DNA from 4 places in the Paenibacillus sp. NPDC057967 genome. Region 1 is predicted to be linked to each of the others. Evidence: predicted binding sites of a transcription regulator. Region 1 holds the regulator's gene; each other region holds the start of a gene.
What was found. Region 1 encodes LexA, which represses DNA repair genes until DNA is damaged. Its sites were predicted from a motif close to CGAACATATGTTCG; they were not measured.
Positions count from the first base shown of each region.

Region 2: the regulator LexA is predicted to act here: its motif matches at 3,373-3,386, upstream of recA (recombinase RecA).
Region 3: the regulator LexA is predicted to act here: its motif matches at 2,835-2,848, upstream of ACFVSO_RS14205 (DNA polymerase IV).
Region 4: the regulator LexA is predicted to act here: its motif matches at 2,835-2,848, upstream of ruvC (crossover junction endodeoxyribonuclease RuvC).

Region 1 is NZ_JBHVQB010000004.1:250,402-257,935, reverse strand. It holds gene ACFVSO_RS11575 (TlpA family protein disulfide reductase) at 99-593, shown strand; gene ACFVSO_RS11570 (hypothetical protein) at 593-1,066, shown strand; gene ACFVSO_RS11565 (hypothetical protein) at 1,114-1,515, shown strand; gene ACFVSO_RS11560 (ABC transporter ATP-binding protein) at 1,512-3,335, shown strand; gene ACFVSO_RS11555 (hypothetical protein) at 3,470-3,667, shown strand; gene ACFVSO_RS11550 (YjfB family protein) at 3,780-3,956, opposite strand; gene lexA (transcriptional repressor LexA) at 4,119-4,739, opposite strand; gene ACFVSO_RS11540 (LysM peptidoglycan-binding domain-containing protein) at 4,970-5,272, shown strand; gene ACFVSO_RS11535 (DUF896 domain-containing protein) at 5,452-5,649, shown strand; gene ACFVSO_RS11530 (hypothetical protein) at 5,662-6,168, shown strand; gene ACFVSO_RS11525 (HAD family hydrolase) at 6,196-6,984, shown strand; gene ACFVSO_RS11520 (1,2-dihydroxy-3-keto-5-methylthiopentene dioxygenase) at 7,095-7,534, opposite strand, start outside.
Region 2 is NZ_JBHVQB010000005.1:289,235-296,768, forward strand. It holds gene ACFVSO_RS14975 (helix-turn-helix domain-containing protein) at 1-393, shown strand, start outside; gene ACFVSO_RS14980 (YajQ family cyclic di-GMP-binding protein) at 428-919, shown strand; partial or broken gene ACFVSO_RS14985 (30S ribosomal protein S12 methylthiotransferase RimO) at 1,070-1,273, shown strand; gene pgsA (CDP-diacylglycerol--glycerol-3-phosphate 3-phosphatidyltransferase) at 1,270-1,845, shown strand; gene ACFVSO_RS14995 (competence/damage-inducible protein A) at 1,972-3,219, shown strand; gene recA (recombinase RecA) at 3,456-4,508, shown strand; gene ACFVSO_RS15005 (RecX family transcriptional regulator) at 4,573-5,283, shown strand; gene rny (ribonuclease Y) at 5,467-7,017, shown strand; gene ACFVSO_RS15015 (TIGR00282 family metallophosphoesterase) at 7,096-7,534, shown strand, end outside.
Region 3 is NZ_JBHVQB010000005.1:136,618-144,151, forward strand. It holds gene ACFVSO_RS14195 (DUF2515 domain-containing protein) at 1-1,049, shown strand, start outside; gene ACFVSO_RS14200 (YolD-like family protein) at 1,214-1,543, opposite strand; gene ACFVSO_RS14205 (DNA polymerase IV) at 1,540-2,805, opposite strand; gene ACFVSO_RS14210 (hypothetical protein) at 3,121-3,594, shown strand; gene ACFVSO_RS14215 (glycosyltransferase) at 3,740-4,810, opposite strand; gene ACFVSO_RS14220 (spore germination protein) at 4,946-6,481, shown strand; gene ACFVSO_RS14225 (Ger(x)C family spore germination protein) at 6,509-7,534, shown strand, end outside.
Region 4 is NZ_JBHVQB010000003.1:534,958-542,491, reverse strand. It holds gene ACFVSO_RS09860 (LysM peptidoglycan-binding domain-containing protein) at 1-1,849, shown strand, start outside; gene ACFVSO_RS09855 (BofC C-terminal domain-containing protein) at 2,022-2,705, shown strand; gene ruvC (crossover junction endodeoxyribonuclease RuvC) at 2,922-3,425, shown strand; gene ruvA (Holliday junction branch migration protein RuvA) at 3,422-4,054, shown strand; gene ruvB (Holliday junction branch migration DNA helicase RuvB) at 4,080-5,084, shown strand; gene ACFVSO_RS09835 (SpoIID/LytB domain-containing protein) at 5,108-7,225, shown strand; gene queA (tRNA preQ1(34) S-adenosylmethionine ribosyltransferase-isomerase QueA) at 7,236-7,534, shown strand, end outside.

The sequences.
Region 1 (7,534 bases):
TGTGATTGCTGGTAAAATTAAGTTTCATAGAGAATCTCTCAACTAACTTGAGAGATTCTCTTTCTGCTATTCCGTTACGGAAAAAGGGGGAAACAGCGATGAATCAGATGGAGAAGGAACGACCATCTTTTTTGAGAGTGGAAGAAGGATTGCAAATTGGCGACTACATGCCTAATATACGGATTCCCAATTATGATTCTTTGCACCTATATGATTTTATAACCGATTATTTGTTGCTGGCTACGATTAGCACGACCTGCGCGCCTTGTCTTCCCGCTATGGAGGCGATCGACGCTTTGATCAAGCGATATCCCGGCATGAATCTAATTATATTCATGGATACAGAGGAAGAGACATTCGAGCAAGCGAAGCAAATATTTCACTCGTCTGCGCGTCTGTATCATGCCACGGACAATGTCATGTTCGGCGAACTGAAAACTCGCGGTTATCCGTGGGCGTTCGGTTTGAATGCGGATGGGCAAATCATTACGATTGAACATGCTGGCAGCATGGAGTATTTGGAGAAGCTTTTGTTTCCTTTCAAAAGGTTTTTGGAGCCACAGGCGGCGGTTGCGATGAAGGAGGGGCTGTGATGAGCAAACTTAGCTTTCGAGATTTGTTTAAGCGGGAAACCTTGGAGAGGGAGCAGTCCTACGCTTCCGGTCCGGAAGAAACCATTGAGCAACCCTTTATCCCCGGCGCGCCCTTCCCTGATCTGGCATTGGACGCCAGGCTGGCGGATGCCGAGAAGGCGGCTGTTCTTTTCGTATCTTTAACCTGCAGCAGCTGTATCGATTTGCTTCCGGAGCTTGTTGCTTTTTCCGCTAGTTTCGATGGGCTGCTCTTAGTTGTCAGCAGCGGACTGAAGGAAGAGAACGAGGAGCTTGTCCACTATTACGACTATTCCTTCCCCGTCATTACGATGGAGGAGAACATTTATAAAGCGAAATTCGGTCTGGAGGCGACTCCGGCGGCCATTGTGCTAGAAAAGGGCTTGATGATGCAACGTTTTACGATCCAGCACATCGGGCATTTGAACGAGCAGATCGGGATTCAAATAGGTTAGACCAAACAGTTGAAGATGCCATTCCATATTAGAGGGGAAGTTGCCTAATGCACCCAGCCATAAGCGGACAGCTTATAATCGCGGATCAGGTTATTGACAATTATGAAGCCAGAGCCCACTGCATTCAGAATGTGCGCAATGTCGTGCACATCCGTACATATCCATCGGTTACGCTTTTTTATTTGTGGGCTAAGGTATTGTTTTTTGGCATGGATCAAGGGGTCGTATGGATCAAGGTATACGATGATGATCATCAGATCGTATGGGAGAAGAAATGCGAGGGGCTAGTCAATAAACGCGTATCCCCGGCCCCGGCCGGTATCGACATGGCGTTCCAGCCGCGCTTTGTCGTGCATGACGAGGGACTGTTTCACTTTGTTATGACGGATGCCGACGGTGCAACTTTGGCCCATTACCCGCTCTATATCGCCCGCCCGGAGCCGGCATGAACGAATCGAACGGCAAGCTGCGCACCTTCGGCTTATTGATTCCGATACTATGGAAAATCTCAAGTGTGGCGCTTGTCATTCTCATTGGTCTCACAATAGCCCAAGCGTTTATTCCAATCGTGCAGCTTGCGCTTACAAGCAGACTGGTTGAAGAAGCGGCGCAGCTCTTTCAAGGGAATAGTGAAGATGGCATGCGAGGCGTGCAGATTCTTGTAGGGCTGCAGCTTGCTTTGCTCCTGTCCGGGGCGGTGATGGGGGGCATATTCAAATACACGCAGCAATACTTTAATCAGCGAGCCACGTTATACTTCGATGAGCTATTGTCGACGAAGGTGAACCGGCTGCCGCTTTCTTATTTTGACAACCATATCAATTATGACCGGCTGCAACGCACCTCCTTTAGCATGCAGCTTCAAGGCATCGGCATTATTTTTACAATCCTGACGATGATTCAGAATATGATTACGGTGGTTGGCTTTATCGTTGTGCTTTATCAATTTCATTGGTTGCTGTCGCTTGGCATGCTGCTTCTTGTGGTGCCTATGTTAGGGTCCTACCTCTATGAAAGCAAAGCGATGTTCAAGCTGATCATTCATCAGACGCCTGATGAGCGCATGTCATCCTACATTAGCAATTTACTGAAAAGCAGGGAAGGAGCCAAGGAGATTCGCGTATTTGAATTGGCTTCTTATTTGATAGCCAAGTGGAAGCGGATCGCCTTAAGAAATGTCGGCCGGCTGCTTGCCCTGGAGCGAAAAACGATTGGCATTACCTACGGGGTGCAGCTGTTCACGTTGACGCTGCTAAGCGGCATGCTGCTGTTCGCCTTGCATACCGGAGCAACCGGGGGGCTGGTGATCGGTCAATATGTTGCGCTCGCCCAAGCGTTATTCAGCTCCCAGTCGCTTATGCAAGGGCTGGCCCAGGGCTACTCCAACATTCATCAGGGCTTGCTGCACGCGAATGAGATGATTTCATTTGTGAATCTTCCTGAAGGGAACGGGAAGGAGGGAGACCAGGAGTTTCCGTCTCCAATCCGGCAAGGCATAACGGTAGAGCAGCTGTCCTTTCACTATGACGGGGCTCCTGGTCCGGCGATCGACAGCATAAGCTTTTCAATAGGAGCGGGCGAAACGATTGCCATTGTCGGGGACAACGGAGCGGGCAAGAGCACGCTGGCCAAATGCTTGCTTGGATTATACGCTCCGGACAAAGGCTCCATTGCAGTTGACGGGATAGCGTATGCGCATCTAACTTCCGACAGCCTTCGAAGCCGCATGAGCGCGATCTTTCAAGACTTTGTCCAGTTTCCCTTTCCCGTATGGGAGAATATTGGTTTAGGAGCAATCAGCGACCTGAGCAACCGGGATAAGCTTCAGAAATCCAGCGAAGAAGCGAATACCGCTTCCTTCATCGATAAGCTGCCCCAGGGCTGGGATACTGTCCTTGGTGTTCAATTCGACGGCGGCCATGAGCTGTCCTATGGTCAATGGCAGCGTATCGCGCTGAATCGGGCTTTCTACCGGGAGTTTGAGCTCATTGTATTGGACGAGCCTACTGCTTCGCTTGATCCCATGACCGAAGCGGCTATCTTTGAGAACCTGATGAAGTTAACGAGCGGCAAAACATCGGTTTTTATTACTCATCGGCTTGGCAGCTGCCGGTTTGCAGATCGTATTCTGGTGCTAAAGGATGGCCGTCTTGTGGAAGAGGGCCATCATGATGCATTAATGAGCCGGAATGGCGAGTACGCTGCGATGTTCCGCAAGCAAGCGGGCTGGTATACGAAGGAATGGGAGGAGCAGGCGCTTGGCGTGTAACCGCCGGTGCTGCTCCTTTTTCAGCTGGCCTCACGTCTTGCGATTAACGGCTGAAAATAGTTAAAAACTTCATGTGACACGAACGTATGTTTTGGATATAATAAGAACATACATTCGTTCAGGCGGTGATTGGCATGGAGAGATTTCTCGGAAAAGTTGTACAGCTCATCTACATCGACAGGAAGAGAAATGTATCGATTCGTAATGTGCGGATTATTTCGGTAAAGGGCAAGCAATTCAAAGCTTATTGCTACTCGGCTGGGGCTATGCGTATCTTTAATGAGGATCATGTGGTGGATGTGGAAGTCTCCAAACAAGCCGGTAAAGCGTAGCAGGAAGAGATACGGGTTAGTTTTGGCAAGACGGAGTCAGACATTGGTCTTAGGTACTTCAACTGAAAAAGGAAACCAAAAGAAAAACCCGCAAACATCGCGGGTTGATTCATTACGCTCGAAGATCCAAGTTTTGACCGAGATTAGGGTCGAGGCTCTTGCCGATCATGTCTGCCAGCTGTTGTCCTTGCTGTTCAGCTTGTCCTTTGGCGATGCTAAGCATCTTGATGCCTACGGATTGGGCCAGCTTTGATTGGCCTAATGCTATCGATAATGCGCCAATATCCAAGTTATACACCTCCTACTAGCTATATCGGCAACTGACCTGTAAGGATGAAGGTACGATTCGGCAGTGTGGTGAACGAAGGGTGGAGGATTTAAGATAATATCCTTTATAATAAAAGGCTGCTGGAATGAATCATTCATTCCAGCAGCCTTCTTCTTGTGTAAATTAGTGAATATCGCGGAACAATCCGATGACCTTGCCGAGAATCGTGACGTTCTTCAGGCGGATTGGCTCCATCGTAGCGTTCTCTGGCTGGAGACGGATATGATCCTTCTCCTTATAGAACGTCTTGACGGTTGCCTCATCATCCTCCGTCATTGCAACAACGATCTCGCCGTTGTTCGCCGTCTGCTGCTGGCGGACGATGACGTAGTCGCCATTATGTATGCCCGCTTCAATCATACTTTCGCCGATAACGTTAAGAATAAAGACCTTGCTGTCCCCCACATAATGGGAAGGAAGGGGGAAATAATCCTCTATGTTCTCCGTAGCCGTAATCGGAATGCCGGCGGTAACCTTGCCCACGATCGGCACTTGCGCGACTGGAAACGGAATGACGTTGTCATTGTCGTCTTGGTTCAGGATCTCGATAGCGCGAGGCTTGGTAGGGTCGCGGCGGATGAAGCCTTTCTTCTCCAGCCTGTCCAGATGGCCGTGAACGGTGGAACTGGACAGCAGACCAACGGCTTCTGCGATTTCCCGAACGGAGGGCGGGTAACCCTTCTCCCGAACTTCCTGCTTGATAAATTCAAGGATCGAATGTTGCCGTTTGGACAGCTTCGACACGTACATCATCTCCATTCTTCTTATTGTGTCAAATTATAACACAGAACCGCAGTTCGTACAAACATAAGTTCTTAAGCACAAAGGTTCGTATTTTTCTGTTGACTGGAACATTTGTTCGTGTTAATCTGAGAACAGAACAAATGTTTGGGGTGCTGATTATGATGATAATGAATCCTTCTTCATACCGTTCCATCCACATGGAACCTGACACATCCAAGAATACGACATACATGAGCGTAATTAGCGGCTGGATGAAGTCGAATGGCTTGCGGATCGTTGTAAGCTTACTGATTGCTCTGCTGCTCTTTACAAGCTTTTTGTTATTGGGAACAAAGGCATCTGGCACAATGGAGCCATCGGGTCAGGAACAGGTGGTGACAGTAGGAAGCGGAGACTCCTTGTGGTCGATTGCTAGCCGATATGCAGAGAGGCATGACGATGTAGGTTATCTTGTCTATACCATTAAGAATCGTAACAATTTGACTGACACATTGATTATTCCGGGACAACAGCTGATCATTCCGGATCTATAATAGAAGATAGTGCAAGAAGCGCTGCAACCTTTGGGTTATAGCGCTCTTTTTTTGTCTCATTTTCTGGTATACTAGTAGAGTTGAGTTCAAATGGAGTCATTCCTGTAACCTTGATTCATGCAATGCGTAATGTCATGGTAGGGAATGAGATGTTTACAGCTAGAGGGGAGTTGAGACACATGGATATCGATAAATTGATCGCACGTATTAACGAGCTTTCCCGTAAAAACAAAACGGTAGGCTTAACGGACGAGGAAACGAAGGAGCGCGACGAATTGAGGCAGCGTTATTTGAACAACTTCAAAAGCAACTTCAAGCAGCAGCTCGATTCGATTAAATACGTCGAAGACGAAGAGGACAACAACACTAAGCATTAGGGGGTACCAGCCTTGTCAAGGTCATGGGAACGCAAAGTACGTAAAAACATGAGCAAGGTTAATCAGGTCCGCAAGAAAAGTGGCGGAGCGCCGGTCGTATTCAACGCCGAGAAAAAGGATCGTTATTCGGGACGCAACTATGTATTTCCGATCTTGCTGTTGGTTTTTGTCGGATTGTACAGCTTTGTGATGCAAGGCGATCCCAAGTTTGAGGCAACCACCATGTATTGGGTCACCGTAGCCTGCTATATTATTTTGGCGGCCCTGTTTTTCCTGCGGAAGCCTTATTTAACGATCGGCAAGGATTATGTCCAGTCGCGCCGCTTCACAGGGGACAAGCGTCTGAATGTTGCCGACATTAAAGGCATTCGCGTGCAAGACGGATATGTCACGATTATGCCTCAGAAGGGCGCCAGCTGGACGTATTCTCGTTTGCTGAACCGCTTCAAAACCGAAGAAATGGCCGAGAAGCTTAAGGCGTTTGCAGCTGCGCACAATATAGCGTTCGACGAAAAATAATTGATTCATGGGGGAGTAGAGACCATCATGTCCAAACAGGCGGTATTATTTGATCTGGATGACACGTTATTGTGGGATGACCGCAGCGTGAAGGAAGCGTTCGAGGCCACTTGCAGAGCGGGAGCGGAGGCTGCGGGCGTTGATATCGTCGAGCTTGAAGCGGCTGTCCGCAAGGAAGCAAGAGAGCTGTACGAATCGTACGAGACTTTTCCGTTTACGAAAATGATTGGAATTAACCCGTTTGAAGGGTTGTGGGCGAACTTCGCGGAAGGCGAGCAGGAGGAATTCCGCAAGCTTCAGCAGCTTGCGCCGAATTACCGCAGAGAAGCTTGGACACGCGGACTTAAGGCGCTGGGTGCCGATAATCCGGAGCTTGGGGCTAAGCTGGCGGAGCAATTCCCGGCAGAGAGACGCAAGCGTCCAATCGTCTACGACGAAACATTCGCTGTCCTCGACAAGCTGAAGGGCAAATATAAGCTGCTGCTGCTTACCAATGGTTCTCCTGATCTTCAGAAGGAGAAACTGGACGGTGTGCCGGCACTTATTCCTTACTTCGATCATATTATCATCTCAGGGCAGTTCGGCGAGGGCAAGCCGGCTGCGTCCATCTTCAAGCATGCGCTGGAGAAGCTCGGCATCGAACCCGATCATGGCATCATGGTGGGAGACAAGCTGACGACGGATATTCTGGGCGCGAACACAATTGGCATGACGTCTGTCTGGATCAATCGCCATGGCATGGTGCGTAACGATGAGATCGTACCTACGTATGAAATCATCAACCTGGAAGAACTGCTCCAGATTTTGGAACAATAATCCGAATACGTTATAACTTGATACGCAATCATTCCTTCTAGAAATAAAAACAAGCCCCTTACTCGGCCTGTTCAGCCGGGAGGGGCTTGCTTCTTTATTCCAATAGGGTCTTACTTCGTGAACGCTGGGTCCGCGAATGGGTGGGCAATCCAGCCCTCCGTCTCGATAAAGAGGCGAACGGCTACGATTTGGCGATTTTCCATAAGCGTGAAGAAATGCGCTTTATGCTCCGGTACGGAGATAACGTCGCCTGCTTCCAGCTCAACGTCGAAGTAGCCGACATCCTCTGTTCCTTTAATAATGAAGATTCCGCGTCCTGCTGTAATGGCACGAACTTCATCTTCTGTGTGCGTGTGGACATTCTCGAATTTCTTCAGCAGCTCGTCAAGATTAGGAGTTGCGTCGGACAGGGAGATGATGTCCCAAGTTCTGTAACCGCGACGTGCGGCAAGGTCGTTAATTTCGGCTTCATACGTTTTTAGAATTGCAGCTTTCTCTTCATCGGACAGCACAAATTTATCTTGTAGCTCCTCGGATAGCTTGCTTGGAT
Region 2 (7,534 bases), on a different contig from region 1:
GTAACCTTCAACAGCAAAGTAGGGAATGTCGATATGTATGATATCGGTCCTGCGGGCGTCAATCATAAGGTTGAGTTGAAAGTTAAGGGCGGACGTAACTGGGTAGGCGTACAGGAAGGCAGCAAGTCGGGCAAAAAGCTGTATTATACGAATGTGGAAGACGGAGAAGTCTTGACATTTGATTTGACGACACGGCTATATATTAATGTAGGGCGTGCCGACTTTACGGAAATATGGATCGATGGCGTGCTCGTGCCGGACGGCGACCGCTCAAGCTCCAAGCAGCTCCTTATCAATCCGCTGATGGAAGAGGGAGCCCAAGGCGAAGATGGAGCAAGCGGAGGAGAAACCGAAGGCGGCGGTGAAGCGCCGGATTCGATCACTGGCGAATAGGCTGGCCGTATTACATAGCAAAGGGGAGAATAGGATGAGTTCAGAAAGCTCGTTCGATATTGTGTCAAAGGTGGATATGCAGGAGCTTGCCAATGCCATTACGCAAGCGGAGCGGGAGATCGAGACGCGCTTCGACTTCAAGGGCAGCAAGAGCAGCATTGCGCTGGAGAAAGAAGAGCTGGTCGTAGGCTCGGATGATGATTACAAACTGAAAAGCGTCATCGACATTTTGCAATCCAAAATGATCAAGCGCGGCGTGCCGATTAAAAATATGGATTACGGCAAAATCGAAGGGGCATCCGGCGGGACCGTCAAGCAGCGGATCAAGCTGAGACAAGGGATCGAACAGGATATTTCCAAAAAAATCAATATTCTAATTCGCGATTCCAAGCTGAAGGTTAAGAGCCAGATTCAAGGCGACCAGATTCGGGTAACGGGAAAAAGCCGCGACGATTTGCAGGCTGTTATGGCCTTGCTTAGAGGTGCTGATTTGCCTGTGGAGCTTCAGTTTACGAATTACCGCTAATGCGTTTAGAAGGGATTTGACGATAGACAAATGACTGAGAGAGTGAAAGTTGTCACGCTTGGATGCGAGAAAAACTTAGTCGACTCCGAAATCATGTCAGGATTAATCCACGAACGCAGCTTCCGGCTTGTCAAAGAACACAACGGCAGCAAGTTTATCGGGAAAGAAATTGACGTGCTGGTGGAACGTTACGACGGCCGCAGCGATGTTTATATTGGCAGATCGATGTACGATGCGCCGGAAATCGACGGCGAAGAATTCGTCTCGAACTGCCGCGCACCAATAGGAACCATACAAAAAGTACGCGTTACGCACGCGTATGAGTTTGACCTTTCCGGGGAGGGTATCGCGTGAATTTAGCGAATAAGATAACGCTGGCAAGAATTTTCCTTGTCCCAGTCATCATGTTTTTCCTGCTTATGAAGTTGGACTTGGGCACGCTCAGCTTCTCCGATTTTGAGATTACATATAATCAGATCGTAGCTGCACTTATCTTTATCATTGCAGCGAGCACGGATGGTCTGGACGGTTATATTGCGCGCAAGAACAAAATCGTGACGAATCTTGGCAAGCTGCTTGACCCGCTGGCCGATAAGCTGCTGGTAGCAGCTGTGCTAATCTCGCTTGTAGAGATGGACAAGCTGAACGCGCTGATCGCCATCGTTATTATTAGCCGAGAGTTTGCTGTGACCGGCTTGCGTCAAATCGCATTGCTGGAAGGCTCCGTCATGGCCGCAAGTGCCTGGGGCAAATGGAAGACAGCCATTCAGATCACAATGATTATTGCGCTCTTGATCAACAATTTCCCGTTTGCGCTGATCGATTTTCCGTTCGATTTGATTGCAAGCTGGGCGGCTGCCATTATAACGGTCTATTCCGGCATTGATTATTTTGTGAAGAACAAGCACCTTATACCGGTTGAATAACCTGGCCTGGCTCGCTGTTTTCCGGCGAACAGGTTTAAGTCGAAAGAGAGCACTTTCCCACACCCGGGAGAGTGCTCTTCCTATCATGATTCATATCAGCCGCACGGGCTGGAGAAGGGGGCAACGATGAAGGCGGAAATTATTGCGGTGGGGACGGAGCTTCTCCTTGGACAAATTGTAAATACGAATGCGCAGGCGATATCCCAGAAGCTCGCCGAGCTTGGCATCGATGTTTATTTCCAGACGGTGGTCGGGGATAATGCCGGCCGGTTAAGGCAGGCGATTGAAATCGGACGTGGACGCGCCGATCTGCTGTTGTTCACAGGAGGCCTGGGACCGACCCAGGACGATCTGACGAAAGATGTGCTGGCACAATACTTGAATCGCAATCTGATCATCCATGAGCCATCTATGGCTGTTATAGAAGAGATGTTCTCATCCAGAGGGATGGCGATGGTCGAGAGCAACCGCAGGCAAGCGCATATGATCGAAGGAAGCGAGCCGCTTCATAATTCGACCGGACTTGCGGTTGGGAACGCCCTGGAAGCGGACGGTACCCTGTATGTGCTGCTTCCCGGTCCGCCAAGAGAGATGAAGCCGATGCTGGAAGGACCGGCTCAGGACTGGATCCGTTCCATGCTGGGCGAGGAGGTGCCGTTGTTCTCGCGTCTGTTGAAGTTCGCCGGAATCGGCGAGTCCAATCTGGAGGCGAAGCTGCTGGACCTGATTGAAGGTCAGGAAGACCCCACCATCGCTCCATATGCGAAGGAAGGCGAGGTGTCGGTGCGCGTCTCGACGAAGGCACGGACTTCCGCAGAGGCGGATAAGAAGATTGATGCCACCGTCGATGCGATTAAGGAACGCATCGGGGAGCATCTCTATGCCCAAACGGACATTCCAATCGAAGAGGCGATTATAAAGCTTCTCAGAAGCTCCAGACGCCGTCTGGCAAGCGCTGAGAGCTGCAGCGGCGGATTGTTCGCCGAGCTCGTCACGAACGTGCCTGGCAGCAGCGGAGAGTTCGTAGGAGGCGTTGTCACCTATACGAACGTCATGAAGAACAAGCTGCTCGGAATCCCGATGACCCAGCTTGAAGGCCCGGAGGCGCCTGGTGCAATCAGCGAGTCTACGGCAGCAATGATGGCCGAGAACGTACGGCTGATGTCCGATGCCGACTTCGGCGTATCGCTGACCGGCGTAGCGGGACCGGCGGAATCGGAAGGCAAGCCTGTCGGACTCGTCTATTTCGCGGTAGCAGAGCGGGGCAAGGATCCGGTGGTCTATACGGCGAAGCTGAGCGGCGGTCGCTCTATGATCCGGCTGCGCGCTGTGAAGGCGGCGCTATACCGGCTCTGGCTTGCCCTGCAAGCATAAAAAGTGAAATTTTTGTTGTCAAATGTCGAGGCAGACGATATAATTAGTCCTAATTACCGGAAGAACCGTGGCGAAGATTACTTTGCTGCGGTTTTTTTATGTCTTCTTCGCCGCTGGATGGGAGTGGAGGGGAGGGCGTGAGAACAAAAATTACGAATGTGTGTTCGAAAAAACTATTGGCAACCAGTCCGAAATAAGGTATCATACTAGTATAAATAGTGAAGGATGTGAGTGGGTTGGCGGATCGTCGCGCAGCATTAGATAACGCACTACGTCAAATTGAGAAGCAATTTGGCAAAGGCTCCATTATGAAATTGGGTGAATCGACACACATGCAGGTTGAGACCGTGCCTAGCGGCTCGCTTGCTCTAGATATCGCGCTCGGCATCGGCGGATTGCCGAGAGGCAGGGTAATTGAAGTATACGGACCGGAATCGTCAGGTAAGACGACCGTTGCCCTTCATGCCATTGCAGAAGTACAACGCATCGGCGGACAAGCCGCTTTCATTGACGCGGAGCACGCGCTGGATCCCCTTTATGCCAGCAAGCTGGGCGTCAACATTGACGAATTGCTGCTTTCGCAGCCGGATACGGGCGAGCAAGCCCTTGAGATCGCGGAAGCGCTTGTGCGAAGCGGCGCAGTCGATATTATCGTAATTGACTCCGTTGCGGCGCTCGTGCCGAAGGCGGAGATCGAAGGCGACATGGGTGACTCTCACGTCGGCCTGCAGGCCCGTCTGATGTCGCAAGCGCTTCGGAAGCTGTCCGGCGCTATCTCGAAGTCGAAGACGATCGCTATCTTTATCAACCAGTTGCGTGAGAAGGTCGGCGTCATGTTCGGCAATCCGGAGACGACACCGGGCGGACGCGCACTTAAGTTCTATTCCAGCGTGCGTCTGGACGTACGCCGCATCGAGACGCTGAAGCAAGGCAATGATATGGTCGGCAACCGTACCCGTATCAAGGTCGTGAAGAACAAGGTTGCGCCTCCGTTCAAGCAAGCCGAGATCGACATCATGTACGGTGAAGGCATCTCCAGGGAAGGCAGCTTGATTGATATCGGCGTAGAGCAGGATATTGTTCAGAAGAGCGGCGCCTGGTTCTCGTATAGCGGTGAACGTCTGGGCCAAGGACGTGAGAATGCCAAGCAATTTTTGAAAGATAACAAAGAGCTTGCGGCTGCAATCGAGAAGCAAATCCGGGAAGCCAGCAACCTGTCCGCAACCGCTACGCCAGCTAATTTCTCCGCTGATGAAGATGAGGACGATCTGGATTTCGACGAAGAATAATTGTATCGCGTTCGCCGCTCTCCATGGGGAGCGGCGACGTTTTTGTATAGGGAGGTAAGTAACCATGGGCATGGACCGGATAGACCATGAAGACGGGTGGATCATCGGGACAGTCAAGCGGGACCGCGCGGAGAAGAAGCGATACGTGATCTTCCCTGATCCCGAGACAGAGGAGCCGTTGCTTTCTGTACATGAAGATATTATGATTCGCTTCAGACTGCTCAAAGGGCAGTTTCTTCCGAAAGCTGAGCTGGAGGATATTCGGAATGAAGACGAGCGGTATAAGGCTTATGCGCTCGCCATTTATTATTTGGGCACCAAGCCGCGGACGAGAAAAGCGATTGCTCAATATTTGGGACGCAAGGAGCTTCAAGAGGGCAATATTGAATATGCGCTGAACCGTTTAGAATCCGAACAACTTGTGGATGATGAACAATATGCGCGTCAATTCGTAACAAGCCGGATGCGCAGCGGACTAAAGGGCAGGCTGATGATCAGGCAGGAACTGCAACAGCGTGGTGTCCCGAAACAAGTCGCAGCGGAAGCGGTGACAGAGCTGGATCACGAGAGCGAGCTGGATGCGGCCAAAACATTGGCGGAGAAGAAAAGCAGGTCAGTAAAAGGCGACCCGAAGCAGCGTAAGGCCAAGCTGATGGCATTTCTGCTGCGCAGGGGATTTCCTGGAGATATCGTGCGCGAAGCCATTCGCGGCATAGAGTGGAAGGACAAGGATAGTGGGGAGCAGGAAGATGATGGCGTTTTGCTTGACAACTGATTTTATGTAAAGATAAAATGAGGTTGTATTCCTTCACAATTTTGAATCGATTTTTCTTCCAAAAGTTGATTCGAAACGATTTATTTCGTCAAAATGGAACATGATGAAACGGTATGAAACCGGTTGAAAACCTAATAACATCCCAAGCAATGCCTTGGTGTATGCAGCAAGGAGGTGAACAAGATGGGAGATGTAAGCATCTGGATCTTGATTCCGATCTTTATCCTTGTTGGCGCAATTTTCTTTGGGATTGGTTATTTTACTCGAAAGTCGATTGCCGAGGCGAAAATTTCAAGCGCTGAGCAAGCTGCGGTCCAAATCGTAGAAACTGCGAAGAAAGACGCAGAGGCACAGAAGAAAGAAACGGTACTCGAGGCGAAAGACGAAGTCCACAAACTACGTGCAGAAGCTGAGAAAGACATCCGCGAGCGGCGCAATGAGGCGCAACGTCAGGAACGACGCCTGCTCCAGAAAGAAGAGTCGCTGGATAAAAAATTAGAAGCGCTAGAACGCAAAGAAGAAACTGTAGCCAACAAGGAGAAAAGAATCGAAGAAACACAAGAGCAGATTGACTCCATTTATAAGCAGCAGCTTAGCGAACTTGAACGTATTTCCAGCTTAACAATGGAGGACGCTAAGTCAATTATTTTGACCAATGTCGAGCAGGAAGTACGTCACGAGACCGCACAAATGATCAAGGAAATTGAACAGCAAGCGAAGGAAGAAGCAGACAAAAAAGCACGTGACATTATATCGCTGGCGATTCAGCGTTGTGCGGCCGATCATGTGGCGGAGACGACGGTATCCGTTGTTACCTTGCCTAATGAAGAGATGAAGGGCCGTATCATTGGTCGTGAAGGCCGTAATATCCGCGCTTTGGAAACATTGACCGGTATCGATCTCATTATCGACGATACACCGGAAGCGGTCATTTTGTCAGGCTTTGACCCGATTCGCCGCGAAATTGCTCGAACTTCCCTTGAGAAACTGGTGGCGGACGGTCGTATTCACCCTGCGAGGATTGAAGAGATGGTTGAGAAATCCCGCAAGGAAATTGACGAACGTGTCCGTGAATATGGTGAACAGGCGACATTCGAGGTTGGCGTTCATGGATTGCATCCGGATCTGATCAAAATACTAGGACGGCTTAAATATCGGACTAGCTATGGTCAGAACGTACTCAAGCATTCCATGGAGGTTGCATATCTGACAGGATTGATGGCAGCGGAGCTTGGCGAGGATATTACGCTGGCGAAGCGCGCAGGATTGCTGCATGATATCGGCAAAGCGCTTGACCATGAAGTGGAAGGCTCCCATGTCGAGATTGGCGTTGAACTGGCCAAGAAATACAAGGAGCATCCAGTCGTGATCAACAGTATCGCTTCTCACCATGGCGATACGGAAGCTACTTCCGTCATCGCGATGCTGGTCGGAGCGGCGGACGCCTTGTCCGCAGCACGTCCGGGAGCGCGCCGTGAGACGCTGGAGACGTATATCAAGCGTCTGGAGAAGCTGGAAGCTATTACAGAATCGTTCGACGGTGTCGAGAAGTCTTACGCGATTCAAGCGGGCCGCGAGGTGCGCGTAATGGTACAGCCTGAGAAGATCGACGATACGGAAGCGTTCCGTCTTGCTCGCGACATTACGAAGAAGATCGAGAGTGAACTCGATTATCCGGGACATATTAAAGTTACGGTTATTCGTGAGACAAGAGCAGTGGAATACGCGAAGTAACATGCATATGCATTCGGAGAAGTGGCTGCTTGTCAGCCACTTTTCTGCATTGCAGGCTTATAAAGGATGGATAGCAGGATGAATGTATTATTTATTGGTGACATAGTAGGGAATGTGGGTCGAAGCGCGCTGAAGCAAGTATTGCCGGCACTGCGCGACAAATACAATCCGCACATCATTATTGTAAACGGCGAAAATGCCGCCGCTGGCCGGGGCATCACCAAAAACATCGCACGCGAGTTTTTTGAGTGGGGCGTTCACGGGATTACGATGGGCAATCATACTTGGGACAACAAGGATATCTTCGAATGGATCGATGATGAGCCGAGAATCGTACGTCCTGCCAACTTTTCGCCGCAGGCGCCAGGACAGGGGATGGCGATCATTAAGGCGAACGGCAAGCAATTGGCCATTATCAATCTGCAAGGCCGTGCGTTTCTGCCGCCGATCGATTGTCCGTTTCAGACGGCTGACGCTCTGATCGAGGAAGCTCAGAACACGACAAAAGCAATTCTCG
Region 3 (7,534 bases), on a different contig from region 1:
ATGTGACGAGGACGGAAGCTTACCGTAATATGTACTTCCGTACCCCGGAGCTGCATTGGGCGCTGCTGGCTCATCTCGTATCCCGCAACGGCGGGTGGAATATGACCGACCTTCAAGGGGAATGGCTGCCGCGGCTGCTCACGGAGGAGCAGCGGCGCGACGTCTTCCTCTTCCTGGAGCGCGCGAACGCGCTGATCTTCCAGGATGCGTATCCGCAGCTTCTCCTGTACCAGTGGAGCCGGGTCTTGGGACGCAGCCTGTTCCATCTGCTGCCGGCCTTTGGCGTATCGAAGTTTATGCTTCCGGTATGGAAGCTGTTTTGGCGTGAAAAGGATTCTGCTTTGCTGACCACAGCCCTTATTGTGAATGAGCAGCATTATATCGAGAGCCGCGTCGTACGGAACGAATATTACGAGAAGCGCGTGCTTCATACGTTGTTCTTCGGCCTTCAGTCGTTGCTGCAGCTGAACGGCGTGCTCTTTCCTTACGGGAGCGGCGGCGGGAAAGAGGCTTGCGATGGGGAGAATGGCGATGGGCTCCAGCTTGCGGGGCTTATTCTGGAGGACTTCCGCGACATTCAGGAGCGTATTGAATTCGGGAAACGCCTCTATGCAATGCTCTTCGGCGTTCCCCGCGTCTTCGACGGGGCCAGATGCTTCGCGGCTGCGGTGAAGCATAGCGGCTCGCGCAGCGACTATGCCGCCTTGCTGTATGAGGATGTGCGGCATGAACCGCCCCGCCGCATCTATGAGGAGAAGCTGCTGGGCGGGCGGCTGAAGAAGGGCGCTTCGCGTATCTATAGCCCTTCGTTGCAAGCAGCTTGGAAGGATCATCCCGTCGAACCTGCGGAGCAGGGGGACTGGTTTCATAGCGTGGATGCGGTCCTTCCTTACTTCCGCGAGCTTCCGTTGCCCCGCAACTTCGAGCTCACAAATGAATACGGGCTGATGCTGAGCAAGCTGGAGCTTGCTGTTCTGGCGGTTCAGCGGGGTGAATCGCCTGTGCCAGGCGAAGGAATTAGCAAGGAAGGTACGCAGCCGTCTTCATAATGGTGCAGCCGCGGTCCGGTGGGATCGCGGCTGCTTGGTTTTTAGATTTATTGGTGTACGGCAAGGGGTTTTGTGCGGATTCATGGCACATAGTCGAACACGTGACATGCTTGCTCTTATGTTGTGGGTTGCAGTTGCATTTCGATGCCGCCATGCAATGGAGCCTACTGCTTCTCCAGCGCGGCACCCTCGATATCTCCAATCGGGAACCACTCGCCGTCAACCATGAAACGGCACTTCAGCTCGTCGACGCGGTCGACGATGCCGATGACGGTCAGCAGCTCGACGGGGTGGAACAGCCGCACGGCAATAGGCTGCCGTCTGAGCAGTGATTCCGAGACGACCCGCGAGACATGCTCCCACTCCTGTTCGTCCAGCTCGATTCGCTGGCGCCGCTTGAGTGATTCCGAATGGTCGTTGATTGCCGTCTTATGCTCCGGCAGCATCATGCGGCTGGATTCCCATAGTCCGTTGCCTTCAAGCTTCTTCCTCATTTGTAATGTCCTCCGATCTTTCTGGAACGATCCTTCGCTTGGCCGACGTCAGTGGCCGAGACCGCCCTTACGATACTGGCATCGCCATACTTGCGTTTGATGGCGTCCGTTGCCTTCTCCAGCGCCATCCATTTCTCGCGGTCTGGCTCGAACAGCGACAGCTGGTATTCATCGTCCGCGGCGAATTGGGACAGGCTGATGCCTACCTTGCGGACGGGCAGTCCGTCCCAGTGCCGCTTCAGCAGCTGGACGGCATAGCGGTATACCTGATTCGTCACGTTAGTTGGATCGTCCATCTTCATCTGGCGGCTGAAGCCGCTTGGCTTGCTGTAATCGGCGCCCATACAGGCGACTGATACGACATGTCCCATGTAGCTCTTGCTGCGGCAGCGCTGGCAGACAAGCTCAGTCAGCTCCAGCAGCACGACTTTGATCTCCTCCAGGCTTCCGTAGTCCCGCGGAAGAGTCATCATATGACCGATCGTTGTCGGGGCTGTCTCATGCGTGCCAGGCGTAACGGGGCTGTCATCGAGACCGTTCGCGATCCGCCAGTACAGCTCCGCGTTAATATCGGAGTTGCGGCCGAATTTGCGGCGCATAAGCGTCTTCAGCTTCTCCAGCGGCGTCGCGGCGAGCTGGCCGATCGTCTCCAGCCCCATCGCGTTGAAATGCCGGGTCATGCGGCTTCCCGCCATAAACATCTTTGCTACGGGCAGTGTCCACAGCGTGGTGGCGAGCTTATCTGATGTAAGCGTGTAGATGCCTGAATCGTTCTTCTTGGCGTAATTGTCGCAGGCCGTCTTTGCCAGAATCTTGTTCGGCCCGATGCCGAAGCGGGTGTAGATGCCCGTCTCCTCCTGGATACGCTTCTGGATGAGTGCGGCCAGCTCGTCGGCGGAGCCGTACAGATGGAGGGAGCCGGTCACGTCTAGAAATTGCTCGTCGACGGAATAAGGCTCGACGAGGTCTGTGTACGATTGATAAATGCGTGTAATCATGAGCGAAATGTCAATATACAGCGCCATGCGCGGCTGTACGATGACCAGGTCCGGGCACTTGGCGAGTGAATCGCCCAGCCTCTCGGCCGTTGTGACACCGTACTTCTTGGCGATGGGGCAGGCTGCCAATATGATGCCGGAGCGACGCTTCGGGTCACCCGCTACGACGAGCGGCCGGTCAAGGTATTCCGGATGCTCCGCCTTCTCGACGGAAGCGTAGAATGATTGGCAGTCGGCCAGCATGATTACTCTGTCGCGAGCCATGCTTGTTGCCTCCCTATCCCTTAATAATGCGAATGTATGTTCTCTATATGATATGCTTATTATATACAGAACATACGATCGTGTGCTATCTTTTTTTAAGTGGTTATTATTGACAACGACGCAAAGCGGCGTCCCCTCTGCATTGGAGAAGAATTGCGCAGCATGCAGCCCGTAAAGGTGCATACGGCAGGCTTTCCAACTAATCTCATAGATTTGTATTCATAATCCAGCGGAGTATAATTAAGGGTGGGAAACGTCATTACGAAGGAGCCAGACTGCTGCAGGCGGGCTGATCGGCTGGAGTGAGGTTGTGGGATGAAGCCTTTAAAAAGAACACTTATCGGGGCAGTTATATTATTTTTTATTCTTGTCGCGGGATTGAATTATTGGGATGTGCTGTATGGGCGATATGTCGCGCATTCCTTTTTCAGCAATCTTACAGCTGGCAGTCTGGAGGCAGCTTCGACGAACATACACTTTGGTGAGGAAAATGGGGAGAACAAGCGGGAGCAGAGTGAGGCTAACACGGCTTGGGCCCAGAAAGTCCGGGATCTGCAGGAACAAGGGGTCCACGCTGTTTCTTATAAAAATCTGAGGGTACGAAATGATGACAGCTTGCCGGTCGGGAGAGTCACGCTGACATTTGAGGAGCAGGGGGAACTAAGGGAGTATCAAGTTGTATTTTTCTTCAAAGGAAGTCTGGCCGATTTTGGCATCACAAGGTTTCAGCAAATCGATGAGCCGGCTCAAAGTCCGGAATGGCAAGAAGCGCTCTCAGGCATGTACTAGTATCAAAAAGGCGGCGTTCCCTAAGGAGGACGCCGCCTTTTTGGTATGGCCAGCCCCCTGGCCTGTCCGATAAAAGAAATACAGAGCGGCGCCCCCCTGCGACAGGGAGGACGCCGCTTTTTTCACGAATAGTTCGCGCCGTGTATCAGGTCTTTGCGCTGCTGAAAAACTTCTCGTTGTACACGATGCTGGGATGCTTCGGATTGTAGCTCTGGGCGATGCGGTGATGCTCGATGGCCTTGTCGCGATCACCAAGCCGGTCGTAGCAGACGGTCAGCTGCAGATGGGGCAGCCAGGTCCATGTGGCATTATCCGTGGAGCCCATCATATCCTTCGGCTTCTCCAGTCGCGTCGCCTGCGTGAACCAGTAGATGGCCTGCTGGTAACGTTTCTGCTCCAGGAAGACAGCTCCGAGCTGGCAGCAAAATTCGGCGCGAGGAAGGTCATAATTCAGCGTGCGCAGCAGCGACGCAATATGCCGATCCGGCTGTCCCAGCCGTCCGAAGCAATCGGCTTGTTTCATGCAGGCAGCGATCTCGTCTTCCACCCAGCCAAGTCCCGATACCAGAAACTTCTCATACCAGTCGGCTGACTCCTGAAGACGGCCATGATCGCGAAGCTCATTGGCAAAATAATACTGATCGCGCGGGGAGAACTCCTCTCCGCCCTCCAGACGCTTTAAGTAGATGCGAAGATTGCGGTCGGTATGGCGCCGCTCCTTCCGGTGCGTCACCGCGATATCGCTATGGTAGGTATAGCCCGATACGGCTAGGTATTCATGCACGGGACCGATCCAGCGGAAGCCGCGGCTGCGGCGGACCAGACGGTTTCTTTTCAGGCTGAAGACAGGATTGCCGTTATGGTCAAAGGTCAAATTGTAGTTCATCGTCACGCTGTCATACGGAAGCTCTTCCTTCTCCTTCAGCGCCTTCAGGCGGGCGAGATCCTCCGGCTCTATCACGTCATCGGCATCCAGCCACAGGATGAACGTCTTAGTTGCCTGCTCGAAGCTGTAGTTGCGGGCTGCCGCGAAATTGTCAATCCATTCAAAATCATAAATAAAGGCTCCGAACGAAGCTGCGATCTCCTTGGTCTTGTCTGTCGAGCCGGTATCTACGATGACGATCTCATCCACCGCATCCTTGACGGATGCCAGACAGCGCCCCAGGCTGTCTTCTTCATTGCGGACGATCATGCACAAGCTGATGCTGTTCAAGCTGTCACAACCTTTCCCTCTCTGTTCTTGCTTTTTCGTCAGTACATTGTATTAGCCCGCGCCAGAGTTGGTTACATACATATTCCAAGGGGAATCGAGCCAAAATAGAGGCAACTTGGAAACAGAGGGTGCGACATGACACAAACGAAAAAAACGGCTTTGACGCCGCTTAGTCCTTCGCTGCGGGCCAACGTTCAAGCCGTGAATGCCCGGTTCGGCGGCAGCAGCGATCTCGTCGTCCGCTTGTTCCGCAGCGATGCCGCCCCGGAACGGGAGCTGGGGATGCTGTATATCGAAGGCCTCGTTGACACGGATGTGATTAACGACAGCCTCCTAGCTCCTTTGATGTCGATGAAGCTTCCGCCTCATATGGAGAGAAAAAGCGACCGTCTGGTTGAGGCGCTGCGCACAAGCGTTGTGTCGATAGGCGGCGTGAAGGAAGCCGTAGCGCTGGAGGAAGGACTCCAGCAATTGACGGAGGGCTGGTGCTTGATCTTCATAGATGGAAGCACGGTTGCGCTGATGGCTGCGGTGGGCGGTGCCAAAGAGAGGGCGATCGGCATCCCGCAGACGCAGACGGTCATCCGGGGGCCGCAGCGCGGGTTCGTGGAGGAATTGGGTACAAATATTAGCTTGATCAGACGGATTATCCGCTCGCCGGATCTCCATGTGCAGACGCATAAGATCGGCACGCAGACGCATTCCAACGTAGCTGTACTGTATCTTCATGGGGTTGCGGATCAAGGCATTGTGAAGGAAGTGTACCGGAGGCTTGCCGCAATTGATCTTGACGGCATTCTGGAGAGCGGCTATATCGAAGAGTACATTCAGGACGAGACCTTCACGATGTTCCCGACGCTGCTGAATTCAGAGCGGCCGGATTCCGTTGCGGCAGGGCTGCTGGAGGGAAGAGTGGCCGTTCTCGTCGATGGGACCCCTATTGCACTGGTTGCTCCGACCACGTTCTTCAGCTTCTTTCAGTCTCCAGAAGACTACTACCAGCGGTTCGACATCGCTTCATTCGTGCGCATGATCCGCTATGCGGCCTATGTCATGTCCATGCTGCTGCCTGCCCTGTATATCGCGGTTACAACCTTTCATCAGGAGATGCTGCCGACGACACTGCTGATCAGCCTCGCTGCGCAGCGGGAGGGGGTGCCGTTCCCTGGACTTGTCGAAGCGCTGATTATGGAAATGACTTTCGAGGTGCTGAGGGAGGCGGGGCTTCGCATGCCCCGCGCGATCGGCCCCGCGATCTCGATCGTCGGAGCGCTCGTGCTGGGACAGTCGGCGGTGCAGGCGGGAATCGTCTCTGCGGGCATGGTCATCGTGGTATCGTTCACCGCGATCTCCAACTTCGTGATGCCGGAGAACAATATGGCGGCAACCTCCCGCATTATCCGCTTCGGCATTATGATTATGGCGGGCATGCTCGGCTTCTTCGGCATCTTTATTTCAGTGTTGTTCGTGCTGGTCCATCTGGTGTCGCTGCGTTCTTTCGGTGTTCCCTACATGTCGCCGATTGCTCCGGGAGCCAAGAACAGCGGCTTGTGGCGGGACGTATTCGTCCGTGTGCCATGGTGGTCCATCGTACTGAGGCCGCTTGATATGAAGCTGCGCAATCCGAGGCGGCAGAAAAGCGGGAGAAGGCCTCCCGCCCAGCGCCATTGAAGGAAAACCTTGACGGGAGGCAGACGGATGAAAGCAATTCGGATTCTGCTGTTAGGCTCGCTGCTTCTGCTCCAGACGGGCTGCTGGAATAGAGTCGAGCTGAACGATATTGCCATCATATCCGCCACGGGAGTGGACTGGGAGAACGGGAAGTGGGTGCTGACCAACCAGGTTGTTATCCCCAAGGCCATCTCTGGCCAGGCAGGCGGCGGGCGGACGGCAACGGTGAATGTGTTTTCTTCGACAGGAGACAACTTCCGCATTGCAATTAGCAAGGCGAGCCAGGAGTCGTCCAGGCGGCTGTATTTCTCGCATAATCAGATTGTGATTATCGGTCAGGAAGCGGCGAGAAAAGGAATCGGACCGCTTCTGGAGGCTTATCTGCGCAATCACGACTCCCGGGAGACGGTGGATGTGTTTCTCTCCAAAAGCACGGCCAGGCTGATGCTGGAGCAGCTTATTCCGCTGGAGCAAATTCCGGGAGCGGCCATTCAGCGGATGATTGTCAATGAAGAGATAAACAGCTCGTCCTACAGGCAAATGACGATCCATCACGTGCTCATGGACTTGCTCGGGCATACCAAAGCGACAAGCATACCGGGTCTTGCGCTGGCTGGCTCCGGAGAGAGCACGGACAGGGTTGATACGCTGAGCCAGACATCGACGCCATCTAAGGTGCGGCTCAGCGAGCTTGGCCTTGTCTACGGGGACAAGCTTGTAGGGTGGATTAACGACGAACAAAGCAAAGGCGTCATGTGGCTGACCAACCATGTAGACAAGACAACGGTTTCGTTCGCCTGCTCTGTCGGGGGCAAGGGCAGGGAGGGCTCTTCAGCGAGAATCCTCCACTCCTCTACCAAATTTAAGCCGCTGCAGCGGGGCGACAAATGGGTCATGAAGATAGATATTGCGGCGCAAGGCACGCTGCTGGAATACGATTGTGGCGGCGACTTGATGAAGCCGGTGGAAGTGTGGGAGGTCGAGCGGCTTGTCGAGGAGCGAATCGCTGCGATTGTAATGAATGGCTGGGAAGCGGTTCGCAAGCACAAGGTA
Region 4 (7,534 bases), on a different contig from region 1:
AGAGCCACTCTCTACTGGAAAAGTAGCTCCATTATCATCTAATGTAAGTCCTTTAGCCGAAAACAATATCGCACCGCTTGCAAACAGTAATATTGCTCCGCTGTCGTCGAATATGGCGCCAAACAGTAACATTGCGCCTATGGCTACTGGAAAAGTAGCTCCTCTGGCTTCAAAAGCGGCACCGTTAGGTACTGGTAAAGCTGCGCCGTTAGGCACTGGTAAAGTAGCACCGTTAGGTACTGGTAAGGTTGCGCCGTTATCCTCGAATGTAGCACCTCTGTCCATGGGCAACATGAGCCCTATGTCATCGAACATAGCGCCGCAGTCTATGGGCAACGTAGGCCCGATGTCATCGAACTACGCGCCACAGTCCATGGGCAACGTAGGCCCGATGTCATCGAACTACGCGCCGGAGTCCATGGGCAACATGGGCCCGATGTCATCGAACTACGCGCCGCAGTCTATGGGCAACGTAGGCCCGATGTCATCGAACATCGCACCGCTGTCCATGGGTAACATGGGCCCGATGTCATCGAACTACGCGCCGCAGTCCATGGGCAACGTAGGCCCGATGTCATCGAACTACGCGCCGGAGTCCATGGGCAACATGGGCCCGATGTCATCGAACATCGCACCGCTGTCCATGGGCAACATGGGCCCGATGTCATCGAACATTGCGCCGCAGTCCATGGGTAACATGGGCCCGATGTCATCGAACATTGCGCCGCAGTCCATGGGTAACATGGGCCCGATGTCATCGAACATCGCTCCACTGTCTGGTGGCAACGTAGGTCCGCTGTCTTCGAATGTAGCGCCTCTATCCATGGGTAACATGGGCCCTATGTCCTCGAACATCGCGCCGCAGTCCACAGATAATATTGCGCCATTGTCGTCCAATGCTGGTCCAAATGCCAATATCGGTCCATTGTCCAATGCGCCTGCGACCAAAGTGATGCCATACGCCGGTAAAAAACCGCTGCCTATTGAAAAGCCGGTAGAGAAGAAAATTCAAGCATCTAATTCCGAGTATATGGAAAGCATCGACCTGTTCCAACAATACGGCATGCCGGCCTCTGACGTCATGTCGCTTTACGACCTGCCGAACTATCCGGAAGCCAATGCTCCGAATGTTCAGCCCTATGCCATGCCGAACAGCGTAATGCCTTACAGTGTAAATGCCGAGCCAAATCTGGCGCCATATTCGGAGACACAACCGATGTATCCTTACGATTGTCCGCCGGGAACGTTCATGTCCAGCTATCCGAATTCATCCATTATGCCATACGGGGCAGGTCCAGACTGGGGCCATGGCGGTAATCCTTCCTATTATGGAATGGGCGAAAATACAGCTTTATCCCCGTCAAGCTTTGGCCCTAATGCAGGCATGATCTCGCCAATGTCGAATGCGCCAAATACAGGCATGATCTCACCGATGTCGAATGCACCGAACGCAGGTATGTTCTCGCCGATGTCCAACGCGTCGAACGCGGGCATTTCGCCATACTCTAGCACGCATGCTCTGTCCGCTATGTACCCGCCGCCGGGATATGCTGGATATCCAAACAGCTATCCGAATAGCAACCCAAACGCCTACTTGAACAGCTACCCAAGCGGCTATCCGTATCCCGGATGGGCGAACAACGCTGCGCCTGTAGGGCCTGCAGGCAAATCAAAGGATGATTGCGGCTGTGGAGGGAAGCGGGAGGATGAGTTGACGGGCACGACCGGCAAAACAAATTCCGCATCCGGCAAGCCGCGCAAAAAAGGCAAAAAAGCGGTCATTCGCACCGTTGCTCCCAGCAGCAAAAAGAAAAGAAAAAACGGCAGCCGGCCGTGGCTGAATCGTTAGCAGCATTAAGCTGATCATTTAATTCGAAGCGGCAAAACTGCATATTAGAAATACAGCCAAACCGATCAGGAAGCAACCGATCGGTTTGGTTTTTTGCTATCCGCTACTTGATTTGAATAATTATACAACTTTGGAGCAGACTATCGGAAAACGTAATAAAGGGGGCTTCCTCATGATGACATTCAGCCTGTGGAAGCAATTGAAACGAAGGCTGCGCAGAAACCGCAGACCGCTCTGGACGTTAGGCGGGCTCATATGCTGGATTCTGATCGTTTCAACTGCCGTAATGCCTGTATCGGCGCATGCAATGGACGGTAGATGGGGGATTTCACAAGCCGAACAAGACATAGAGATGAAATCGGCATATATGAATATGGAGCCGTCCATTATACCGTATTTGAAAAAACGGAAAGAAGCCGTTCCTGTCGTTCTGCAGCGCATTTACGTGTGCGGAGAAGAAACGGAGCCGATCGGACAATTGAGCTCTCATGAGGTCGTGATGCTGCTGTCGGATCATCCAGAATGGAACGCGGTGCTGCAAAAGGATAATGAAACGGTGATGTTGGTGCACCGCATTGAGGACATCTCGGATTATTGCCGGGAGCATGCGCATTTCGGTGTAGATAAGCGAGGGAATTTCTCCTTATTCGACGGCATGCCAAAAGAAGAAAAGGTGATGCGAACCTTCTTTCAATTGGATATTCATTATATGGAGAGCAGCTTGCCTCAGCGGCAGCTGGATCTGCTGAATCAAGGTATTCGGGTTAATGATATCGATGAATACAACAGTGTATTGTCGACGTTCAGCGACTATGCTGTTCAGCGTGACGAAAGAGCAATGAAAGAAGCTTATTAGCGGACAAGCTCTGCAAAAGCGGCGTTGCCACAGAATACAACCTCTCTAGAGATTGGCGAAGAGAGGTTTTTTGTTGCGTCTATATTTGGTGGGCTAGACTCTTAATCTGTAATCACTCATTAGAAACATCAAACGTCCGTTCTCATTCACGGCAAGTTTTGCTATAATAATAGACAGGTCTTATTTAGTTTGATAGGTTGGTAGGGAGTTGGCGAATTGCGCGTTTTAGGAATTGACCCGGGTATTGCGATTGCGGGTTTCGGATTTATAGACAAAGCAGGACATAAGCTCATGCCTGTGCAGTACGGCGCCATTACGACAGAAGCGCATACGCCGCCGGAGGAGAGGCTTGTCCAAATTTACGAGTCAGCCAGTGCGCTTATGGACAGGTACAAACCGGATGCCGTCGCGGTGGAGAAGCTGTTCTTCAATCGCAACGTGACGACAGCGTTTGCGGTTGGCCAGGCGCGGGGCGTCATCATATTGGCAGCCGCGCAGAGAGGATTGCCGGTTGCGGAATATACGCCGCTGCAAGTGAAGCAGTCGGTCGTCGGATATGGCAAGGCGGAGAAGAGGCAGGTGCAGGAAATGGTGAAGATGTTCCTCAAGCTGTCGGCTATTCCGAAGCCTGACGACGTAGCGGATGCGCTTGCCGTGGCAATCTGCCACGCGCACTCTGCTGTCATGACACAGAAAATAAACGAGGTGAAGCGGTCGTGATCGACTATTTGCGCGGGCCGGTTGTACATATTGAAGCAGAATACATTGTAATGGATGTCAGGGATATTGGTTATCGAGTGTTCGTCCCCAATCCTTATGCCTTTGCAGCCAAGGATGAAGCTGTGACGGTCTTTATTCACCATCATGTGCGAGAGGATGCCATTCTGCTGTTCGGATTCGAATCGAGGGAGCAACAGACGCTGTTCCGCAAGCTGCTGGATGTATCGGGCATTGGACCAAGAGTAGCGCTGGGGGTATTGTCTGCGGGCAAGCCGGAGTCCGTCGTTTCGGCGATCCAGCAGGAGAACATAGGTCTGCTGACCAAGCTGCCTGGCATTGGCAAGAAGACGGCACAGCGCATGATACTGGACCTTAAGGACAAGCTGCTCTTTGCTGTTCCGGAGGGAGGCTTGCTTACCGCTGCCGGATTCGGAGCAGAGCTTGCAGGCGATGCCGACGGTCAAGGAGCAGGCACGGCGTGGAAGGAAGCCCGGGAGGGGCTGGCTGCGCTCGGCTATACAGCCGCAGAGCTGGATAAGGCCTGGAATGGATTGCAGGATAGCGTGAAAGCGGATGACACTGTAGACTCGCTTATGAAGCGGGCCTTGCAGCAATTGTTCAAAGGGTAACGGAAGAAGGAGGTAACAGCAAGCGATGGATGATCGAATTATTTCCGCCAACCTGATGATGGAAGACCAAGCCGTTGAGCTAAGCTTGCGTCCGCGGTATCTGGCCGAATATATCGGACAGTCGAAGGTTAAGGAAAACCTGACCATTTACATTGAAGCCGCCAAGATGAGGAAGGAAGCGCTGGATCATGTCTTGCTTTACGGTCCTCCGGGACTGGGCAAGACGACGCTTTCGAATATTATCGCCAATGAACTGGGGGTTAACCTCAGAACGACGTCTGGACCCGCGATTGAAAGGCCTGGCGATCTGGCTGCCCTGCTGACGAATTTGCAGGAGGGAGACGTCCTGTTCATCGATGAGATTCATCGGCTTCACCGGACCGTAGAGGAAGTGCTTTATCCCGCTATGGAGGATTTTGCGCTGGATATTATGATCGGCAAAGGTCCGAGCGCCCGCTCGGTAAGACTCGATCTGCAGCCGTTCACGCTGATCGGCGCGACGACGAGAGCCGGACTATTGTCGGCGCCGCTGCGGGATCGCTTCGGGGTTGTAAGCCGTCTGGAGTTCTATACGGTGGATGAGCTGGCGTTTATCGTATCGCGCGCGTCCGAGATTTTGGATGTATCGATTGTCGGAGAAGCCGCGGCGGAGATTGCGATGCGCTCCAGAGGGACGCCACGGATCGCCAATCGGCTGCTGAAGCGGGTCAGAGACTTTGCCCAGGTGAGGGGAGACGGCGTCATTACACATGACATCGCCCGCTCTGCGCTTGAATTGCTTCAAGTAGATCCCATGGGACTAGACCATATCGATCATAAAATGCTGCATGCCATGATGACGACCTTCTCGGGCAGACCAGTCGGGTTGGACACGATTGCGGCGACGATCGGGGAAGAAAGCCAAACGATCGAGGATGTATACGAGCCGTATTTGATGCAAATCGGATTCCTTCAGCGTACGCCGAGAGGAAGGATTGCGACGGACAGCGCTTATACCCATCTGGGCTTGCCTGTGCCGAAACGAAATTAAGCGGTATGAGAGAGGAGAACAGAATGACGTTTAAAGCTTCATGGAAAAGACTGTCTCTGGCGACTGCTGCGCTGCTGGTGCTGGTATCGACCTTGTCGGTCCAGCCTACACGGGCTGCGGTCCCTGCGCTAGATATGATCAGAGTTGCGATGTTCCTTCAATTGCCGGGCAAATATGAGTCGATGACGGCTGCGGCCACCTTTCAGTCTGCTGGTGGAATCAAGATTGGCACGCGAGAGCCTTCGGGCATTAAAGAATGGTTCAACGTTGAGGCGAACAGAAGCGTGCGCTTTGCCGTAGACGATTATAAAGTTAAGCTGGTCGAGACGGCGAACTTTGCGAATGCATGGGCTATCTATCAGCATGTCCAATCCTTAAGAGGTATGGGCTATATCACATCGGTTCCCAAAAACGGAGGCACACAGTATCAGGTGTTCGAGGGGACTTACGCCTCAGCACAGGAATCTGCAACTGCGCTTGGCCGCTGGAATGCGGATGCGAAGCTGACAAGCTTGCTTGGCGGCTATAAGCCGTCACAACATGGACCGCTGCGCTTGGAATCGCCAGCCTTGGAGAGCAAGGCTGCGGCGCAAGCGATAGCTGCTTCGTTCGGCGGCGCCGGCCTGGATGCATATGTGGCGGTAAGAGCAGGAGAGAAGGGCGCCGTCTATTCGGTTATGGTCGGCGGCGCATCTACGGCGGATGAGCTGAAGAACCTTCAGACAGCTGCCATGAAGGCACCCAATGGCGCGTCCTTGAAGCCAATGGACACAGCCTCGCCATACATGCTGATTCGCGCTGATCATTCGGTCAGCGGCAAGTCGGATTCGGCTCTTGAGCTGTATGCCTTCCCGGCGAGCGAGATCAAAGTATGGGCAGCACCTGGCGGCGCTCAGCCGATCGGGTTGACGGAGCGCAGCAACCGAACGTATCGCGGAAGCTTCGAGCTTAGCGCGTTCAATGGCAAGCTGACCGTCATCAATGAGCTTCCCTTTGAACAATATTTGTATTCCGTTGTGGCTGTAGAGATGTACACATCTTGGCCGATCGAAGCGCTTAAGGCGCAAGCGGTAGCGGCAAGGTCCTACGCCTTGAACAAAGGCTTCGGCTTCCAGATCGCCCATGTCGTCGATACGACATTAAGCCAAGCTTATTATGGAACAGGCGTGGAGAAGCCATCGTCCACGGAAGCGGTTGAAGCGACCAAAGGCGAGGTGGCGCTCTATAACGGGAAAGTCATCGAAGCGGTATTCTCCTCCAATGGCGGCGGGAAGACTTCAGATGCGAGGGATGTATGGAAAAACGAAATTCCTTATCTGCAATCCGTGTCCAGTCCGGACGCTTCGGCGGAGACAGGCTTGCAAAGCTGGCATCGCATCGTTCTGCCAAGCGGACAGGTGGGGTATATCCGTGAGGATCTGGTGAAGGATACCGGTCAGAAGACAGCGGCAGGCAGCCGCATCCTGGAATTGACCACTGACGGCACGAATATTCGCCGCCATCCTGTCATTCAGGATTCAATCCCGGTTGTAGCCCAGCTGCAAAAAGGGGCCAGAGTCATCGAGCTGGAGCAGGTGATCCAATCCAATCCGATGAGCTGGACCAGGGGACCTTTCACGGGTGATGAGCTGTTAACAACGATTAATGCGCGTGTGAATCCCAAGCTGACGGGTACGGTCACGTCGGTGGAAGTTAGCGCTCGCGGCATTTCTGGCCGAGCAATTGAGATGACGGTGAACGGAACCAAGCTCACGCTCTCCTCGCCGGACTCCATTCGATCGACTTTTGGCGTAGGCGAGTCTCTGCCTAGCACGCTGTTCAATGTAGAGGAAACGGGCAAGGTCGTTATTCAAGGCGCCGGCGGCGCACAATCGACCAAGACGGAGAGCTCCAGGCAAGTGTATGTCATAGGAGCAGACGGCAAATCAACCTCCTATGGCCAAGATTATATGTATGTTTTGGATGGCGACGGAGATATTCGCGCAGCAACCAAAAATCCGGGCTTCAGCTTTACCGGCACGGGCTTCGGCCACGGCGTGGGCATGTCGCAATACGGCGCGTTAAGTCTGGCCCAGCAAGGGTATGACTATCAATATATTTTGAAATACTATTATAAGGGCATTACGATAGCCAAGGAATGAAGGTTAAGAGATGAATGTAGATTGGTTTGATTTTGACCTGCCGGAGGAGCTGATTGCACAGACTCCGCTGCAGGACCGTACGGCATCCAGGCTGCTTATGGTGAATAAGGAGACAGGAGTGACCGAGCACGGCATATTTACGGATTTGGAAGCGAAGCTGCAGGCAGGCGATGTGCTTGTATTGAACAATACGAGAGTAATTCCGGCGAGGCTGCTTGGCAGCAAGAAGGATACCGGGGCCAAAGCTGAGCTGCTTCTGCTCAAGCAGCTGGGAGAGGATCGCTGGGAAGCTCTGGTCAAGCCCGGTAA